2 linked regions of the Parashewanella spongiae genome follow. The protein of the gene in region 1 interacts with the protein of each later gene in a pairwise test. Links are inferred from orthologs where the notes say so. Each region holds a gene or a part of one and is shown in the gene's direction. Other genes may lie near its edges. The genes, in order: ribD and E2I05_RS13800.

Region 1 (7,341 bases):
GGACTCAGATGATATTGAATTATCTGAAATAGATATGAATTATTTTAAATATGGTCTTGAAAATGTAGTAACTTTTTCTTTTTATGATGCAGTTAAGGCTAATGAAAAATGGTTGAAAAAGTTTTCACAGGAAGAAGACCCTCTGAGTGACTCTAGGATAAATTTATTGGTCTCAGCGCTGAAAAAAGATGCAGTGCTAGGAAAAACAGCATCTTTTAAATCGGAAGTTCAACTTCAGGCAGAAATGAAAGAGAAGCTAACTTGTCTTTCTAAAGAAGCTCAGCTTGCTTGTTATGAGGTTATCTCGTTATCAAAAGAAATAATTAGTGAACCGGAGCAATGGCTTCCATTGTCAATTTGGATAAGCCGAGTTGATTTTTATGAAGATAAAGATCCCGAAAAAGCCCTTTCGATTTTAAGAGGCATTAAAAAATTAATTAAACCACGAGTATTTAAGCTCTCTAGATACGCTCAAAGAGAAGATAGAATTCAATCAGAAATAAATCTAAAAATTGTTTCAGATGATTATAGACAAGGACTTATTGAAGTAATATCAAGCACCCTAGCCGAAAAGGTCACAGAGGAGAGTGCGGAGTGCTGCCCTATAATGCTAACTCATTTTATACCCGAAGATGATGTTGTTGAAACATATTGGGGAAGTATGTGGAAACTCACTACTAAAGCTGCGCTTATTAGTTGGTTTCGTTCGAACCATCGAGTTAGGCACCCTCTAATGGACAAGCTTTTCGCTCTTGGTCATGTTCGACCTGTTTCAACTGAAAATCAAAAACGCTTGCATGTTCCTTTGCTACTTAAAAGTGATGAGACTAAATCTCATTAACATGTACGGTGATTAAAACAGTAAAATTTGGATTAAGGTACTGTGATTGTTCATCATTCAAGAGTAAAATGCCGCCCAACCTACGAATGTACCTCTTGTTAATTTGAGGTGTATGTCTATATAGAACTAAAAAGCTGAGCTACTGGAGTGAGTCATGCTACAAAAAAATATGAACATTGCGGATTTTGATCCTGATTTATATGAAGCAATGCAATTAGAGAGTGTTCGTCAAGAAGAACATATTGAACTGATTGCTTCTGAAAACTACACCAGTCCAAGAGTGATGGAAGCCCAAGGCTCTATGTTGACAAATAAATACGCCGAAGGTTACCCAAGTAAGCGTTATTACGGCGGTTGTAAGCATGTCGATGTGGTTGAGGCTCTTGCCATCGAACGAGCAAAAGAGCTATTTGGCGCAACGTATGCAAATGTTCAGCCACACTCTGGTTCGCAAGCCAATTCTGCTGTCTATATGGCATTGCTTCAGCCTGGTGATAAAGTATTAGGGATGAACTTAGCTCACGGTGGTCATTTGACTCACGGTTCACCAGTTAACTTTTCAGGTAAGCTTTATGACATCATTCCTTACGGTATTGATGAAACGGGTAAAATTGATTACGTTGAGCTTGAACGCCTTGCTATTGAGCATAAACCTAAGATGATAATCGGTGGTTTTTCTGCGTTCTCAGGTATCGTTGATTGGGCTAAAATGCGTGAAATCGCAGATAAGATTAATGCTTATTTCTTTGTCGATATGGCGCATGTTGCAGGTCTAATTGCTGCTGGTGTTTATCCTAACCCTGTGCCACACGCACATGTAGTAACATCAACAACTCATAAAACATTGGCAGGCCCTCGTGGTGGTTTGATTATTTCAGCGGCTGATGACGAAGATTTGTACAAGAAGTTGAATTCAGCCGTGTTCCCTGGCGGGCAAGGTGGCCCATTGATGCATATCATTGCAGGCAAAGCTGTTGCGTTTAAAGAAGCTTTGGAACCAGAGTTCAAAACGTATCAAACTCAAGTGGTTGCGAATGCCAAAGTGATGGCAGCTCAATTCCAGCAACGTGGTTATAAAATAGTTTCTGGCGGAACTGATAACCATCTTATGTTGGTTGACTTAATCGGTCGCGATTTAACTGGTAAAGAAGCTGATGCGGCTTTGGGAAGCGCTAACATCACGGTTAATAAAAACTCAGTACCTGATGATCCTCGTTCACCATTCGTAACCTCTGGCGTTCGTATTGGTACACCAGCTATCACTCGTCGTGGATTTAAAGAAGCTGAAGCTACACAGCTTACCAATTGGGTTTGTGATGTGCTTGATGATGCTCACAACGAAGACGTAATTAACCGCGTCAAGCAGCAAGTACTAGAGTTGTGTGCTCGTTTTCCTGTTTACGCATAATTGCGCTTGCGGCTGTTCGCCTTGCTAGCAGAAGCGTTTGAAATAAGATAAAATCTGAATGGTCGCAAATGCGGCCATTTTTTTAATCTTAATTTATTTTTATATAAGTAATTGGGGGGCGCAATGCATTGTCCATTTTGCAATACGACAGACACAAAAGTAATTGATTCCCGATTAGTCACCGATGGACACCAAGTTAGGCGCCGCCGCGAATGTATTCAGTGCCATGAACGTTTTACGACTTTTGAAGGGGCTGAATTAGTCATGCCTAGAGTCATAAAACGTGATGGTTCTCGACAACCGTTTGATGAAGATAAGCTTCGTCGTGGTATGTCAAAAGCTTGTGAAAAGCGTCCTGTTTCGATGGATAGGATTGAGCAAGCACTATCTAAAATTAAATCGACACTTAGAGCTACTGGCGAGCGAGAAATCAATTCAGAAATGATTGGTAACTTAATCATGGAGCAGTTGATGACGTTAGATAAGGTGGCTTACATTCGTTTTGCATCTGTTTATCGCGCATTTGAAGATGTTTCAGAGTTTGGCGACGCCATAGCTAAACTTCAAAAGTAAGTTTGGTGTCAACGAGTTAAACGATTTCTTGGAAATGATAGAATGAGCATGTGGTCAACTTTTGATAGACAAATGATGACTCGGGCACTTCAGTTGGCTCGAAAAGGCAGATATACCACTCGGCCGAATCCTAATGTCGGTTGTGTTCTGACTCTTGGACAAAAAGTCATAGGTGAAGGTTTCCATAAAAAGGCAGGAGAGCCTCACGCCGAAGTTCATGCACTCGAACAAGCAAAATCCAATATCCATTCCAATACTGATCCTAATGAAAGCGCACGTGGTGCAACGGCTTACGTCACTCTAGAACCATGCAGTCATTTTGGGCGAACCCCTCCTTGCGCGTTAGCTCTAATCCATGCAAAAGTTTCTCGTGTTGTTGTTGCAGTGCAAGATCCAAATCCGAATGTGGCTGGCAAAGGTATTGCTTTATTACGTGAAGCAGGTATCCACGTAGATGTCGGTTTGTATCAAAATGAGGCCATAGCCGTAAATGATGGTTTTATGAAGCGAATGGAAACAGGGATGCCATACGTGAGCGTCAAGGTTGCGGCTAGTATTGATGGTAAAACAGCTTTATCTAACGGTATATCGAAATGGATTACAGCTGCGGCGTCACGTCGAGATGTACAACGACTTCGCTTACGACATTGCGCGATTGTGACAGGTATCAATACAGTTATAGAAGATGATTGTAGTTTGAATGTTCGTCATAATGAGCTAGGCGAATTGTCCGAATCTTTAGCTGAAACCGCAATTTTACAGCCGTTACGAGTCGTGCTCGATTCCAATTGCCAGATCTCATTATCAGCCAAACTTTTTTTGACCAAAACGCCTATTTTGTTGGTTTCTACTCAGCCATATTCTGCAGAATTTATAAACTCGAAACCAAGCCATGTGGAGTGTTTATTATTACCCTCTTTAAATGGTCGGGTAGATTTAAAGTCGTTATTTAAACACCTTGGTAAGGATTGCAATTCAGTGCTCATTGAAGCAGGTGCTACTTTGGCAGGAGCCGTAATTGAACAAGCTTTGGCAGATGAGCTCTGGCTTTATCAAGCGCCAATATTATTAGGTAGCCAAGGGCGAAGTTGTTTAACTTTGCCTGATTATCTGCAAATGAGCCAAACGCCAGAAATTACATTACTCGATGAACGAAAAATTGGTGAAGATCGCTGTTTTCGTTTTAAGTTAACCAGCAAAAAGTTGTAAAGGTGAGATAAATGTTTACCGGGATCATCGAAGCTGTAGGTCATATCAGCAAAATTGTACGTCAATCAAATGATATACGTTTAACGATTTCGAGTGGAAAACTTGATCTCACTGACGTTCAACTTGGAGACAGTATTGCTACAAATGGTGTCTGTCTAACCGTCGTTCAAAAAAACAGTGATGGCTATGTGGCTGATGTATCCGCCGAAACTGTTGCATTAACGGGTTTTGCTCATTACAAAGTTGGGCAGAAAGTGAACTTGGAAAAAGCGGTTACTGCGACAACGCGTTTAGGTGGTCATCTTGTTTCAGGACATGTTGATGGTATTGCTAAAATTGAACTACGTGAATTACGTGGCAAAGCTATTGAGTTTTGGTTATCTGCGCCAAAAGAATTGGCTCATTATATTGCGCACAAAGGCTCAATTACCATTGACGGAATCAGTTTAACGGTGAACGAGGTGAATGGTTGTAAATTTAGGCTGACCATTGTGCCTCATACACTTGATGAAACTAATTTAGTGGACGCTCAAGTGGGCGGTATGGTTAACATTGAAGTTGATCTTGTGGCGCGCTATTTAGAGCGATTAATGCTTGGCAAAAAAGACGAACCTAAAACCCAGACTGGCCTGACTATTGAGTCATTAGCCAAAGCAGGCTTTATGCGCTAGCTTTGAAATTAATCAAGCTGAACTCTGGATAAGCAAACCTCTACAGCACAGCTATTTTGCCTATTCAAGTGTTGTGCTTCTCTGAAATAGGCTTGCTATTACAGTTGGTTACGCGATGAAACAATGAGTGGTAGATTTCATTATCCCGAGCTCAGGCTTATCAAAATGGTATAACCTAAGGCTTACGAGCAATCATTTACGTCTTGGGTTCAGTATTACTTAAAATTAAAGGTCAGAACATGGCGTTACACAGCATAGAAGAAATCATCGAAGACATCCGTCAAGGTAAAATGGTTATTTTGATGGACGATGAGGACAGAGAAAATGAAGGCGACTTGATCATGGCCGCCGAATTGGTCACACCAGAGGCCATTAACTTCATGGCGACTCATGGGCGAGGTTTAATTTGCCAAACAATGACAGAAAGTCGTTGTAAGCAATTAAACATCCCGTTGATGGTTGATAATAACAATGCTCAGTTTTCCACTAATTTCACAGTATCAATTGAAGCTGCACAAGGTGTAACAACAGGTATTTCTGCACATGACCGTGCGGTAACTGTTAAAGCCGCAGTAGCTAAGGACGCGAAGGCCGCTGATCTTGTTCAGCCAGGACACATATTCCCACTGATGGCACAAGAAGGTGGCGTATTGGTTCGTGCAGGTCACACAGAAGCAGGTTGTGATTTGGCAAGGCTTGCAGGGCTAGAGCCTTCAGGTGTGATTGTTGAAATTCTAAAAGATGACGGCTCAATGGCACGTTGTCCTGATTTAGAAATCTTCTCAGAAAAGCACGGTATTAAAATTGGTACTATTGCTGATTTAATTGAGTACCGAAACACTAAAGAAACTACTATCATCAATGAGTCTGAGTGTAAGTTACCAACCCGATTTGGTGATTTTAAGATGATCACTTTCCGCGATACCATTGATAATCAAATCCATTTTGCATTAGTTAAAGGTGAAGTAACGGCTAACTCATTAGTGCGAGTACATTTACAAAATACTTTTAATGATTTGTTGTTCTCAGAGCGCAGTCAAGAGCGTAGCTGGCCGATTGATAAAGCAATGGAACGTATTGCTGAAGAAGGCGGAGTATTAGTTTTACTCAGCAACTACGAAACACCTGAAAGTGTACTCAACAAAGTGAAAGCGTTTGAAGCTGAAGACAATGGTCAACAACCGGCGGCTAAATGGCAAGGTACGTCTCGTCGTGTTGGCGTTGGTTCGCAAATTTTGTCTTCTTTAGGGGTAACAACAATGCGCTTGCTCAGCTCACCAAAGCGTTATCACTCACTTTCAGGCTTTGGGCTAGAAGTGACTGAGTATATTTCAGAATAAATTTGTTACTGATGAAAATAGACTAGGGTCTGTTGATCTTTCGTGATTGTTTTTGCAGCGATAAATTGGTTATTTTATGCAAGGCAGAGTTTGTGAGGTTTGGTTATTATCGACATACAAAACTGTCGTTACTTCGTTTCCAAATAAGAAAACGATAACGCAGCACCTTTGATTTAGAAAGAGCGACCAATTTACGCTGTCTTCGATGCTTTTGAGCATTCACTGTTCTGTGTTGTGACCAGCTCACTTAGATGGCTAAGCATCACTGCTCACGCCTTGAACAGATAAATGCTCAAATAGCACAAAATTTAATCCTGAAAGATCAACAGACCCTAATACCAATATATAGTAATTAAATGTTCAACTCAGAGCTATGTATGCACACAAAGTACAAACGAAATTGGTGAAAACATAGTTATTACCGACATACAAAACTGTTGTTATTACATTGCTACGTTGAGATAATTTTGTGAAGTATTCTTTATGAACTAAAGTGTGCGCATACAAGTTCCCGAAGGGCAAGGCTAAAGGTTTCCATTACTGCGTTGCACGTTCTTGAATTATCCCGACAAAAGCACGAAGTGCGTTGAACGCCAGCTTTGTATGGCGGCCATTAGGGTATATAGTACTTTGAACATGCGCCTTGTACTGAAAACCTTTATCTCTTGCTGAGTGAGAGATAAATTACTGTAATTAGTATAAAGTTAAATTCTGGTAATTTGCATCAAGACTCGGGCTAGAAATATGCTATCATTGCGCTAATTTTCAGCCCTGTCGGGTGCGTACTAACTTAGGTAAAAAGATGAACGTAGTTGAAGGTAATATCGAAGCAAAAAACGCTAAAGTAGCCATCGTAATTTCACGCTTTAACAGTTTTATTGTTGAAAGCTTGTTGGACGGAGCTCTTGATACCCTAAAGCGTTTTGGCAATGTCAATGATGACAATATCACAGTTGTACGTGTTCCTGGTGCTGTTGAACTTCCGCTCGCGGCACGACGTGTTGCTGCAAGTGGTAAATTCGACGGTATTATTGCCCTAGGTGCTGTAATTCGAGGCGGTACCCCGCATTTTGATCTTGTTGCAGGCGAATGCAATAAAGGTTTAGCCCAAGTTTCTTTAGAGTTTGATACACCTGTTGCTTTTGGTGTACTCACAACTGACACCATAGAGCAAGCAATTGAGCGTGCTGGTACTAAAGCAGGCAATAAAGGTGGAGAAGCTGCCCTAAGCGTGTTGGAAATGGTTAATGTTTTAGAAGCACTAGAGCAACAGCTGTAATTAAGTAGGAATTAACATGA
Region 2 (7,358 bases), 640 kb from region 1 along the record:
TTATCGTTAAAGAGCAAGGCACCATATTCTTAGCGGGTCCACCATTAGTAAAAGCTGCAACGGGCGAAGAAGTCTCCGCTGAAGAGCTTGGTGGCGCGGAAGTCCATACCAAAATTTCAGGTGTTGCCGATCACTTAGCTCAAAATGACGAGCACGCTCTAGAATTAGCTCGCAATGCGGTTTCAAGGCTTAACCATAATAAGCACATAGAAAATACGCTTTCCGCAGTCAAACCACCAAAATACGACCCCAAAGAACTCTACGGCATTGTGGGAACCGATTTAAAAAAACCATTCGATGTAAAAGAAGTCATCGCTCGAATCGTAGATGATTCAGACTTCGACGAATTCAAAGCTAATTATGGTGCCACATTAGTTTGTGGGTTTGCCAAAATTCATGGTAATCCAGTCGGCATTATTGCCAACAATGGCATTCTTTTCTCAGAATCAGCGCAAAAAGGCGCTCACTTTATTGAGCTTTGTTGCCAACGCAAAATTCCGCTTCTATTCCTGCAAAATATTACTGGCTTTATGGTCGGGAAAAAATATGAGCACGAAGGCATAGCCAAACACGGCGCGAAGATGGTAACAGCCGTGACCTGTGCCAACGTACCTAAGTTTACTGTTCTTATTGGTGGCAGTTATGGTGCTGGTAACTATGGTATGTGCGGCCGAGCTTTCGATCCAACCATGATGTGGATGTGGCCAAATGCTCGTATTTCAGTCATGGGCGGTGAGCAAGCGGCTGGCGTATTAGCGACCGTTAAAAAAGATGGTTTAGCGCGCAATGGCGAAAGTTGGAACCAACAAGAAGAAGCTGATTTTAAATCACCAATTGTTGAACAGTACGACAAAGCGGGCCATCCTTATCACGCTAGTGCTCGCTTGTGGGACGACGGCATTATCGACCCAGCTCAAACACGCGATGTAGTAGGCTTAGCTTTATCTGCAGCGCTCAACGCACCTATCGAAGAAACGCGCTTTGGCGTGTTCCGCATGTAATTTGAAGGTAACTATAATGACCACAAAAACTATCTTCGAAGATCAAAATTATCAACACATAATCTGTGAGATTGATGATCGCGGTGTCGGCTCGCTCATTCTGAATCGAGTCGATGTTCATAACGCCTTTGATGAAGTGATGATTGCAGAGTTAATTTCAGCATTACACAGATTTGCCAATGACAATCAATGTAAATTACTCATTGTTAAAGCCAATGGTAAACATTTTAGTGCTGGGGCTGATCTCAATTGGATGCGTAAACAAGTCAAAATGGATTTCGACCAAAATCTGGCCGATGCAAATACCCTTGCAAAGCTCATGAATGACTTAGATAAATTCCCTAAGCCAACGATTGCTCACGTTCAAGGCGCAGCATTTGGCGGAGCGCTAGGTTTAATCTGTTGTTGTGATATGGCTGTCGCGACGCCGAAATCGAGCTTCTGTTTAAGCGAAGTAAAACTTGGGTTAATCCCTGCAGTAATCAGTCCTTACGTAGTTCGTGCTATGGGTAATAGAGCCTCTCGTCGCTACATGTTGACTGCCGAACGTTTTACTGCTGAAAAAGCATTACAACTGCAAATTATTCATGAAGTTGGAGAAGACTTACAAAAATTGAGTCAACCAATGGCCGATGCATTACTTGCGAACAGCCCTCAAGGGATGAACTGGTGTAAATCATTAATTGCTCACCTCGAAAGTGGCGAAATCAATGCCCAAACCTTATCCCATACGAGTGATCGAATTGCCCGAATTCGTGTTTCAAGTGAAGGACAAGAAGGACTCAATGCCTTTTTTGAAAAACGACAACCGAACTGGCAGCAAGTAGAAGGGGATTAACACTATTTCGCATTGATATTTTTGTTATTCAACGAAAGCAAAAAGCTTTCAGAATAAGGCGGAAGGTTGAAAATTTATCGGGCATAAATTAAGAGCTGACAACGAAATTATGAAAGCTTTTAGCTTCGCCCGAAGGGAGTGTTACTAGATGAATGTAATGTGTAAAAAACATTTCGTCATCACTAAATAAGAAAAACAACATTTACAGTAACACTTTGAGTTTAAAAATATAAATAAGGAATAGTGTCCGATGTTTACCAAACTACTGATTGCTAACCGCGGTGAAATTGCTTGCCGAATCATTGATACAGCAAAAAAGATGGGCGTACGTACGGTGGCAGTTTATTCAGATGCAGATTCAAACGCTCGTCACGTCGCTATGGCTGATGAAGCTTTCTATCTTGGAGCCAGTGCTCCAGCTCAATCATACCTGCGTGGAGATGCCATTATTGAAGTGGCAAAAAGAGCAGGCGCTCAAGCGATTCACCCAGGTTATGGTTTTTTATCAGAAAACGCAGAATTTGCTCGCCAATGTGAGCAGTCTGGTATTGAATTTGTCGGGCCAGGTTCGGACGCGATTGATTCAATGGGCAGTAAAAGTGCCGCTAAAGTCATTATGTCTGCCGCCAATGTACCACTCGTTCCGGGTTACCATGGTGACGATCAAACAGATGATGTGTTATTAAAAGAAGCTCACAAAGTGGGTTATCCGCAACTTATCAAAGCCGCTTATGGCGGTGGTGGCAAAGGCATGCGGATCGTTGAAAACCAAAGCGAACTGCAAGGCGCCATCGACTCAGCGCGTCGTGAAGCGGCCTCTTCTTTCGGTAACGATAAATTATTGATGGAGCGTTACCTTCGTCAACCAAGACATGTTGAAGTGCAAGTGTTTGCTGATAAACACGGTAATTGTGTTTATCTATCAGACAGAGACTGCTCAGTGCAACGCCGCCATCAAAAAGTTGTTGAAGAAGCACCTGCTCCGGGTTTATCTGATGATTTACGCAAACAAATGGGTGAAGCTGCGGTTGCAGCTGCGAAAGCCATTGACTACGTTGGCGCTGGTACCGTTGAGTTTTTGCTTGATACCGACGGCAGCTTTTATTTCATGGAAATGAATACTCGTCTGCAAGTAGAACATCCTGTAACTGAATTGGTCACAGGCCAAGATCTAGTAGAATGGCAATTAAAAGTGGCACATGGGCAGACTTTGCCACTAGAGCAGTCTGAAATTCAAATTTCTGGTCATTCTTTTGAAGTGCGCGTTTACGCAGAAGATCCTAAAAACGAGTTTTTACCAGCCAGTGGCAAACTCGAATTTCTTCGGGAGCCAAGCCAAAATCAACACGTGAGAATTGACTCCGGAATTCGTGAACACGATGTGATCAGTAATTTTTACGATCCAATGATTTCAAAACTCATTGTGTGGGACGAAAATCGCCATCTTGCCTTGCAGCGTATGGAAAATGCATTAGACAATTATCGGATTGTTGGACTCAAACATAATATCGCTTTTTTACGCAGTATTATCACTCACTCCGCATTCGTAAAAGCCGATTTTTATACAGACTTTATCGAGCGTTATAACGATAACTTGTTTACCAGCAAAAGTGTAGATCCAGCGAAAGTGTTAGCGCTTGCTGGTTTATCCCAAGTGTTACACCGCCAGCAAGCTTTGCAAAGCGACACATCGCCTTGGGCTAGCTTAACAGGGTTTAGAGTCAACAGTGCCAATCGCCAACAAGTTCGTTTGCTTGATGATGACAATCAACTCGTTGAACTAAACATTATCGAACAATCAAATGGTTATGAAATAAAGGTTGGTGAACAGATCATTACTATTAATGGTGAACTGGCATCAAATGGTTTACTCGCGCAAATTGGTGATCATCGTTTTCTTGTGCCTATCGCTCAAATTGAAAATGATTTCACCCTATTTATCGACAACCAACAATTTCATTTCAAAGCGGTGCAAGCCCAGCAGTTGAGACAAGAAGACAATAGTGAAGATCAATTAAACGCACCAATGAATGGCACCATTGTCACTCATTTAGTTGATGTTGGCGCTCAAGTAAAAGCCGGTCAAGGTTTGATGGTAATGGAAGCCATGAAAATGGAGTACACCATCCAAGCCCCATTTGATGGCGTAGTGAGTGAATTTTTCTTTCACCCCGGTGACCTTGTCACTGACGGTTCTCCCCTTCTCGATGTTAACCCTAATGACGCTCTTGACAGTAAAAGGGACGGAGAATAGAGCATGACAGTCAATATATTTGAAGTCGGCGCACGCGACGGATTACAAAATGAACCCCATGTGAGCACTCAAGACAAAGTGACGCTAATCAATGAGCTTGCACAAGCAGGTGTTCGTCGAATCGAAGCCGCCAGTTTTGTGTCACCCAAGTGGGTGCCACAAATGGCCGACTCAGCGACAGTAATGGATCAAATTGAGCGCAACCCATCTGTGCAGTACAGTGCCCTCACCCCAAATTTAAAAGGACTTGAAGCAGCACTTGCCGCTGATGTTGACGAGATAGCTATTTTTGGTTCAGCCTCTGAGGCTTTTAGCCAAAAAAACATAAACTGCTCAATTGAAGAATCCATTGCGCGTTTTAAGCCTGTAATCGAATTAGCCAAACAACACAACTTGCCTGTTCGTGGTTACGTATCGTGCGTACTCGGTTGTCCATACGAAGGTGAAATCGCGGTTTCTGAAGTGGTAAGAGTCACAGAACTTCTACACACCATGGGTTGCTACGAAGTATCGCTCGGTGACACTATCGGCGTTGGCACACCGAAAAAAGCACTGCAAATGCTTCAAGCGGTTTCACAAAGCGTTTCAATCGATAAGTTGGCACTGCATTTTCACGATACTTACGGGCAAGCGCTCGCTAACATTCAAGCCTGCTTAGAAACCGGAGTGTCAGTATTTGACTCATCCGTGAGCGGCCTTGGCGGCTGTCCATATGCAAAAGGCGCTTCTGGTAACCTTGCTACCGAAGACTTGGTTTATATGCTGCACGGTATGGGATTAGATACTGGCATCAATATAGAAAAACTGTCCCAAGCCGGCAATAAAATATGTAAAGCATTAGGCAAAAGCAACGCTTCAAAAGTTGCTCAAGCGATTTTAACTCATTAAAAGGAACTGACATCGATGGCAGGACTGAATAAAGTAGTCAGCAGCTACACCGAAGCACTGGCAGGGCTCAAAAGCGACATGACAATCATGGTTGGTGGTTTTGGTTTATGTGGTATTCCAGAAGGATTAATCAACCAAATGACCACAATGGATGTAACCGGCTTAACGGCAATATCAAACAATGCTGGTGTCGATGACTTTGGCTTAGGTTTATTACTGCAAAAGCGTCAAATCAGCACCATGATTGCTTCGTACGTCGGTGAAAACGCGACCTTCGAAAAGCAAATGTTGTCCGGTGAGTTAAATGTCATTCTCACACCACAAGGCACATTAGCTGAAAAAATACGAGCAGGCGGCGCTGGTATTCCAGCATTTTTTACAGCAACCGGTTACGGCACGCCTGTCGCAGAGGGTAAAGAAACCCGCGAAATTAAAGGCCGTCATTACGTCCTTGAAGACTCGCTCACCTCGGATTTTGCATTAGTTCGCGCATGGAAAGCCGATACTATGGGTAACCTCGTATTCCGTAAAACCGCTGCTAATTTCAATCCAATGATGGCAACAGCAGGCAAAATAACCGTAGTAGAAGCCGAGCACATTGTTGAGCCGGGTGAACTCGATCCTGATCATATCCACACACCGGGAATTTATGTAGATCGCGTCATTCAAGGTACATTTGAAAAACGCATTGAACAACGCACGGTTAAGGCATAAGGAAGATCCTAAAATGGCATTATCAAGAGAACAAATGGCTCAACGAGTAGCCAAAGAACTTCAAGATGGCTTTTACGTAAATTTAGGCATTGGCATCCCAACTCTGGTGGCAAATTATGTTCCTGAAGGAATGGAGTTAATGCTGCAATCAGAAAATGGTTTGCTCGGTATGGGCGAGTTCCCAACCGAAGATACCATAGATCCTGATCTGATCAACGCGGGTAAGCAAACGGTAACCGCAGTAAAAGGCGCTTCTTTTTTCTCATCAGCTGAAAGCTTTGCCATGATCCGCGGCGGCCATGTTGATTTAACAGTACTTGGCGCATTTGAAATTGACGTGAACGGCTCAATTGCATCATGGATGATCCCCGGCAAACTCATTAAAGGCATGGGCGGCGCAATGGATTTAGTCGCAGGTGCAGACAACATTATCGTGATGATGACTCATGCTGATAAACGAGGTAACTCAAAGCTACTGCCTTTATGTGAGCTGCCGTTAACGGGTTATGGCTGCATAAAACGAGTCATCACCGACTTGGCGCTACTAGAAATTAAAGATGGCGCTTTCCATTTAATTGAAAGAGCTCCTGGCGTTTCAGTTGAAGAAATCCAATCAAAAACAGCAGGTAAGTTAACCGTTAATGGTGATGTACCTGAGATGGTTCTTTAAATCTAAGTTTGACTATTAAGCTTTAAAATTTCATTGAGTTCAAGCATCATAATTGTTTATGAATATAACCACTCTCTCGAAAGTTTGAGTGGTTTTTTATACAGTTCCCTTTCTCGTTTACACGAAATCTTTAATAGCTAAAAAAATAAAGTTTGTTTATGGTTGAACTTCAAACATAGTTAGCCTTATCCATGAATAATACCAATTACTGTAATTAAATGCTCAACTCAGAGCTATGTATGCGCACAAAGCACAAACGAAATTGGTGAAAACATAGTTATCTACGTTGAGATAATTTTGTGAAGTAATTTTTGTGCATACAAGCTCCCGAAGGGCAAGGCTAAAGGTTTCCATTACTGCGTTGCACGTTCTTGAATTATCCCGACAAAAGCACGAAGTGCGTTGAACGCCAGCTTTGTGTGGCGGACGTTAGGGGATATATTGCTTCGAACATGCGCCTTGTACTGAAAACCTTTATCTCTTGCTGAATGAGAGATTAATTACTGTAATTGGTATAATCAATAAAGCCGAGAAAATACGTGAGCACAATCGATATCAATCAAACAAGACGGGCATTACTAAAAGGGTTATCTGCCCTCGCCGCAAGTAGTTCACTGTTATCCATTCCGGTTTTGGCGCAAAAAAAACGAATGTATATTGATGGACTTTCATTTTTGCCGGAAGATTTGGCTGATTTAAGTAAGTCCAAACTCTCAGCCTATATTTGTGATATTTCCGACATTGAGGCCATTAAACAAGCCGATGGCACAACTAATTACAAACGGACTTATAAAGCCTGCTTAAGTAGCATTAAAGCAGCCCAAAAGCGCGTAGATGATAATCCAAAACAACTTATTTTAGGTTTGAGTAGCAAAGATATAGACAGAGCACTTCAAACAGACAAAACTGCCGTTTATTTTCAAATACAAGGTGCTGACTGCGTAGAAGCTGACAACTTACAACAAAGCTGGCAACAGTTAGATTCGCTGCACA

What was found.
Region 2: the proteins of ribD (region 1) and E2I05_RS13800 interact in binary tests that used the Escherichia coli proteins (3 or more experiments, as listed by UniProt). The link is inferred for Parashewanella spongiae from one-to-one orthologs.

The regions. Positions count from the first base shown.
Region 1 is NZ_CP037952.1:4,153,225-4,160,565, reverse strand. What follows is about bases 1,975-4,950. They hold ribD (bifunctional diaminohydroxyphosphoribosylaminopyrimidine deaminase/5-amino-6-(5-phosphoribosylamino)uracil reductase RibD), read left to right. Parts: upstream 1,975-2,870; coding sequence 2,871-4,031; downstream 4,032-4,950. Other genes in these bases: ribBA (bifunctional 3,4-dihydroxy-2-butanone-4-phosphate synthase/GTP cyclohydrolase II), read left to right, coding at 4,942-4,950; E2I05_RS16470 (riboflavin synthase), read left to right, coding at 4,043-4,702; nrdR (transcriptional regulator NrdR), read left to right, coding at 2,373-2,822; glyA (serine hydroxymethyltransferase), read left to right, coding at 1,975-2,249. Also shown: E2I05_RS16490 (hypothetical protein), read left to right, coding at 1-841; more of glyA, read left to right, coding at 996-1,974; more of ribBA, read left to right, coding at 4,951-6,042; ribH (6,7-dimethyl-8-ribityllumazine synthase), read left to right, coding at 6,845-7,321; transcription antitermination factor NusB, read left to right, coding at 7,338-7,341. UniProt on the Escherichia coli protein: Converts 2,5-diamino-6-(ribosylamino)-4(3h)-pyrimidinone 5'-phosphate into 5-amino-6-(ribosylamino)-2,4(1h,3h)-pyrimidinedione 5'-phosphate.
Region 2 is NZ_CP037952.1:3,512,036-3,519,393, forward strand. Bases 1,599-4,591 are described here. They hold E2I05_RS13800 (acetyl/propionyl/methylcrotonyl-CoA carboxylase subunit alpha), read left to right. Parts: upstream 1,599-2,089; coding sequence 2,090-4,093; downstream 4,094-4,591. Other genes in these bases: E2I05_RS13795 (enoyl-CoA hydratase-related protein), read left to right, coding at 1,599-1,839; E2I05_RS13805 (hydroxymethylglutaryl-CoA lyase), read left to right, coding at 4,097-4,591. Outside these bases: E2I05_RS13790 (carboxyl transferase domain-containing protein), read left to right, coding at 1-1,001; more of E2I05_RS13795, read left to right, coding at 1,018-1,598; more of E2I05_RS13805, read left to right, coding at 4,592-4,981; E2I05_RS13810 (CoA transferase subunit A), read left to right, coding at 4,997-5,695; E2I05_RS13815 (CoA transferase subunit B), read left to right, coding at 5,709-6,365; E2I05_RS13820 (membrane dipeptidase), read left to right, coding at 6,914-7,358. UniProt on the Escherichia coli protein: This protein is a component of the acetyl coenzyme A carboxylase complex; first, biotin carboxylase catalyzes the carboxylation of the carrier protein and then the transcarboxylase transfers the carboxyl group to form malonyl-CoA.